2 regions of the Endozoicomonas sp. ALC020 genome follow, and region 2 is predicted to be linked to the other one. Evidence: predicted binding sites of a transcription regulator. Region 2 holds the regulator's gene; the other holds the start of a gene.

Region 1 (2,466 bases), 930 kb from region 2:
CGAAGCGAGCGGCATACAAAGTACCTTCATCCATGTACTTTGCACCGGTGGCGAGACGATCTTCAGAGTCAGCATCTGCCGCGTCCCAGAGTTCTTTGGAAACAAACTTGTAGATGTACTCAAACCGGCTGTCATGGCCAGAATAGAAAACAACGGGCTGACCTTCTTCCAGTTTGCCAAATGAGCAGTCTTCGTGACGGAAGCGACCCAGAGCCGTCCGTTTAATCGCTTTAGCCTGTGGACTATAGGGGTCTATTTCTACAATGTATCCGTGACCATTAGCTTCGTTACGGAAATCCTCAGTCTCATCTCCGGAGCCCGGAGTTACATCAAAACGGGCAAACTCGCCGGTTTCGTTTTCGTCAGAAGATAGAGCAGTATCCCAATCATAACGGGTACCCCTGGAACTGATACCCAGACGTATTTGTTCTTCAGTCCAGTTAGACGGGTCATCGGAACGGGTAAAATAGCCAGGCCAGTTTTCTTCACAGGTCAGATAAGTCCCCCAGGGAGTGTGACCATTACCACAGTTATTGTTGGTGCCCCGGGCAAGGGCTTTATTCCCTTTTTCATCCGTGTATTTGGTAATTAGCAGATCACTGTCTGCCACCGGCCCGGTCAGATCCATTTCAGAGCCTGCAGTGTAACGCTTGTTGTAGTTGCTGTTTTTAACCACATCCCAGACGCCATCAGTCAGTTTGATGTGAACCACTGAAACACCATGAGCGTTAATTTCTTTACGAACTTCCTCAGCAGGACGTACACCATTATTGTCAGTTGCCCCATTCGGATGCAGTCGCGTCTGATCAATAAACTCATGGTTTATACACAGCAGACCTTCAGTACTGTTGCCTTCAAGGGGGAAGAAATGCATCCCATCATGCATCATGCCAGTAGCATTCGCCTGATCGGTGGAACTGTTGGTGCCATCATCTTTCCACTCTGCCGCTAAATCATTCAATGGCGTTCCCCACGGCGCCAGAACCTGAGCGGAGTAGCCAGCAGGTACAGACACAGCATCGGTCTTGGAGCCGGAAATAGAGTCAAAGCCAAGAGAGAGCTCTGATGAAAAAACATCGTCAGAGTCGTCATCGTTACAGCCCGTTAAACCAAAGCTGGCCAGTGCACTAAATGCTGCCAGTGCCCCCCCACGTTTCAGAACACCGCGGCGGGAGAGTTCTTTTTCCAGCACTGCCGAGATCGGCCTGTTATCACTGGAGTTATACACCGTCGGATCAAAAGTATATTTGCTCATGTAATATCTACTCGTTCAAGCCAGCTTTATTTGTTGTGTAATATCCTCTAAAGCAGGCTCATTAAACGACACAAGAATTACAGTGAAATGTATTTAAGATGACAGATTTAAAACAATCTTTTGACTGAAATGACGGCGAATGAAGAGGCAGGACAAAAGGCACATAAAAAAATACCCGTGGACCTAAGCCCACGGGTATTTTTCTATCAGGCGTGGTTACAACCGAACTTATTCAGCTTCAACGAATACCTTGATAGTCGCTGCAACGTCGGTGTGCAGCTGGATGGCGATGTCGTATTCGCCAGTAGCGCGAATGGGACCTTCGCCCATGCGAATTTCGCTCTTGGCTACTTCAACGCCAGCACCAGTGATGGCTTCAGCCAGATCACGTGAGCCGATAGAACCGAACAGCTTGCCTTCGTCGCCCGCTTTGGCGGTCAGGGTCAGTTCGATTTCAGCCATTTCAGCTGCACGCTTTTGGGCAGCAGCCAGCTTTTCGTTAGCAGCCTTTTCCAGCTCGGCGCGACGAGCTTCAAAAGCTTCAACATTTTCCTTGGTAGCAGGCACAGCCTTGCTGAAAGGAATCAGAAAGTTACGACCGTAACCGGCTTTAACGGTTACCTTGTCGCCCAGGTTGCCAAGGTTGGCAACTCTCTCAAGCAGGATAACGTCCATCGCTAGCCTCTTACCTTATACCTAGTGCCTGTCAGCCCTGAATCTGCTTACTCACGCGGTTGCGAAAATCAAACAGACTGTCAAGACAAGCAGTCAAAACAATAACCGGGTATGCCAGTTGCGTAAGGGTGATCAACAGCATATACAGTCCAATCAACCAGAAGCTGCCCCGTTGACGCAGTTTTACCAGCCCATGGACCAGCGCCAGACCTGCAATAAACAGTGGCAACGATGCGATGGGTACCAGGGCAGTCATCACAGGTGACAGCGCCGACCCCATCAAAGTGATGGTCAGTAGACCTACCCCGACAGCTGCGGGTAACCGCACCTTGCGGAATTCTTCACCGAATCCTCCGGGGTTATAGAGATCGGCCTGCCAGGAGCGCGCCAGCATCAAAGCCAGGACACAAAACAGTATGTGCACCCAGGCCAGAGCACCCGCTACGCCGTACTCCAGGACCTGTCTCAGACGTTCACCCGGTTGCAGAGCCTCTAGACTGCTACTGCCCTGGAGACTCTTTTTCAGAAACTCCATC
Region 2 (2,466 bases):
TGTCTTTCATTCTTGTACTCTTTACCAATACTCTTACCGTCCAGCTCTCTTTTGCCGGATTATTGCTGGCCTCGGCTTACCCTTTTGCCAAAAGACACACTCATCTGCCTCAGGTGGTTTTGGGGGCTGCTTTTGGCTGGTCGATACCCATGGCTTTTGCGGCTCAGAGTGGCTCGTTGGGAAACATCGTCTGGCTGATGTTTCTGGCCAATCTCTTCTGGACAGTGGCTTACGATACTCAATACGCCATGGTGGATCGTGACGATGATCTGAAAGTAGGTATCAAGTCCACAGCCATTCTATTTGGCGAGATGGATAACCTGATTGTTGGTTGCCTGCAGGTACTTACCTTGATGACACTGGCCATGGCAGGCCATCAACTGGAGTTAGGTGCTCTCTATTATCTCTCATTGTTGGCTGTCGCAGCCCTTTTCGTTTACCAGCAATGGTTAACCCGTCGTCGTGAGCGTGAAGCCTGCTTCAAGGCGTTTCTTAGTAACCACTGGGCCGGAGCCATTGTATTTGCAGGTTTCGTGTTGAGTTATCTTTGATCTTCAATCCGGCTTAGAGCCCGGTAAGTATTGCTACTTATGGTGGCTGTGGGGATAAATGGCGAAAAGCCTTACCCTGTAAACCCTGAGGGATCTTTTTATTTTTAAGCTGCAATATCAGCCTTTAGTGTGTCATCTGCCTGTAACATTTCAAAGGTGTAATGTCCGGTGTATAGTGCGGTTGATCAAAGTAGTGAGAAACAGCCTGAGCGATAGGAAAGGTGCTGTCCTGAGACACTACCATCCTGATATAGCCCTAATGAGCTTCAGCTGATAGATGCCAGAACGTCACCGCCGAAATCGAATCGACAGATAACAGGTAGAGATTAATGCCAGGAAAGACCATTCTGATCGTAGATGACGAAGCACCGATTCGCGAAATGGTGACCGTTGCTCTGGAAATGGCAGGGTATGACTGTCTTGAGGCAGCAGATGCCAGAGAAGCGCACTCTCTGATTGTGGATAACAAACCCGATCTGATCTTGCTGGACTGGATGTTACCAGATGTCTCTGGAATTGAACTGGCCCGTCGTCTGAAGCGCAATGAGCTGACCTCTGAAATACCCATTGTTATGTTGACGGCCAAAGGTGAAGAAGACCACAAAATCCAGGGACTTGAAACCGGTGCCGATGACTACATCACCAAGCCTTTTTCTCCCCGCGAGCTGGCTGCTCGTTTAAAAGCGGTTCTCCGTCGTACAGGCGGATTTGATAACCAGTCTCCCATTGTCATCAAGGGATTGGAGCTGGACCCTGTCAGCCACAGAGTCTCTATTGATGGCTCACCTGCTGAAATAGGACCTACCGAGTACCGTTTGCTGCAGTTTTTCCTGACGCACCAGGAGCGTGCCTATACCCGTGGGCAGTTACTGGATCAGGTCTGGGGTGGCAACGTTTATGTGGAAGAGCGAACCGTTGATGTACACATTCGACGCTTGCGTAAGGCCTTAGGTGATAACTACGAAGCCTTTGTGCAAACGGTTCGTGGTACTGGATATCGTTTCTCAACGAGGGTGTAAACCTTTTATGCTCAGTGCTCAGCAGTTATCTGGCCGGGAGTAATATGACAACAATTTCAAAAACCCATTTGCTGAGCCGCATGATCGCCTACGTGATTGTCGGGTTTTCCCTGGGCTGGTTGTTTGGAGAGCCTTTTTTAGGACTCTGTGTGGTCATGGGAGGTTATTTTGTCTGGAGCTTCCGTCAGCTTTTCAAGCTGCTGGACTGGCTGAATGACCCCAAGGCCAGGAGCAAAGAGCCTCCTGAGAGTAAAGGGTTCTGGGGGCAAATTTTTGATGGTATCTATCGATTGCAAAAACAGCACAGTCGTTCCCGGCAAAAGCTGGCCGGAGTGATTGAACGTGTTCAGGAATCAACTGCTGCGCTGAACGACGGTGTTGTAATGATAGATAATCAGAGCAACCTGGAATGGTGGAATCCCGCCGCTGGAACTTTGATAGGGCTTAAGACGCCTGACGATCAGGGGCAGTTGATTACCAATCTGCTACGTGATCCAAGGTTTGTCGACTACTTTGAGCAGGGTGGTTATCAAAAAGCTCTTGAGATCCCCTCGCCAATCAACCCTGATCATCAACTGCAATTTAATATAACGGTTTATGGCAAAGGCAATCGTCTCATGACCGTTAGAGATGTCACGCGCTTGAATCAGCTGGAAGTCATGAGAAAAGACTTTGTTGCCAATGTCTCCCATGAACTGAGAACACCACTGACGGTTGTGTCTGGATACATCGAAACCATGCTGGACAGTCTGGGCCCGGATTCAGGTCTGCCCCCTGTTTGGGAAAAAGCACTGAACAGGATGCAGGAGCAGTCGCTGAGAATGCAGAATCTGGTGGCAGACCTGCTGTTGCTGTCCAAACTGGAGTCGGCTGAAGCTCAGGCAGACGAGAATGGG

Evidence for each region. Region 2 encodes PhoB, which activates phosphate uptake and scavenging genes when phosphate is short. Its sites were predicted from a motif close to TGTCATANNNNTGTCANA; they were not measured.
Region 1: ACOJUO_RS05235 (PhoX family protein) is a predicted target of PhoB. The motif match lies at 1,353-1,370, and genes of this name have one in related genera.

What each region holds. Positions count from the first base shown of each region.
Region 1 is NZ_CP184830.1:1,614,945-1,617,410, forward strand. Features, by position in the region: gene ACOJUO_RS05235 (PhoX family protein) at 1-1,255, opposite strand, end outside; gene rplI (50S ribosomal protein L9) at 1,484-1,930, opposite strand; gene ACOJUO_RS05245 (hypothetical protein) at 1,962-2,466, opposite strand, start outside.
Region 2 is NZ_CP184830.1:2,545,944-2,548,409, forward strand. Features, by position in the region: gene ubiA (4-hydroxybenzoate octaprenyltransferase) at 1-551, shown strand, start outside; gene phoB (phosphate regulon transcriptional regulator PhoB) at 881-1,570, shown strand; gene phoR (phosphate regulon sensor histidine kinase PhoR) at 1,615-2,466, shown strand, end outside.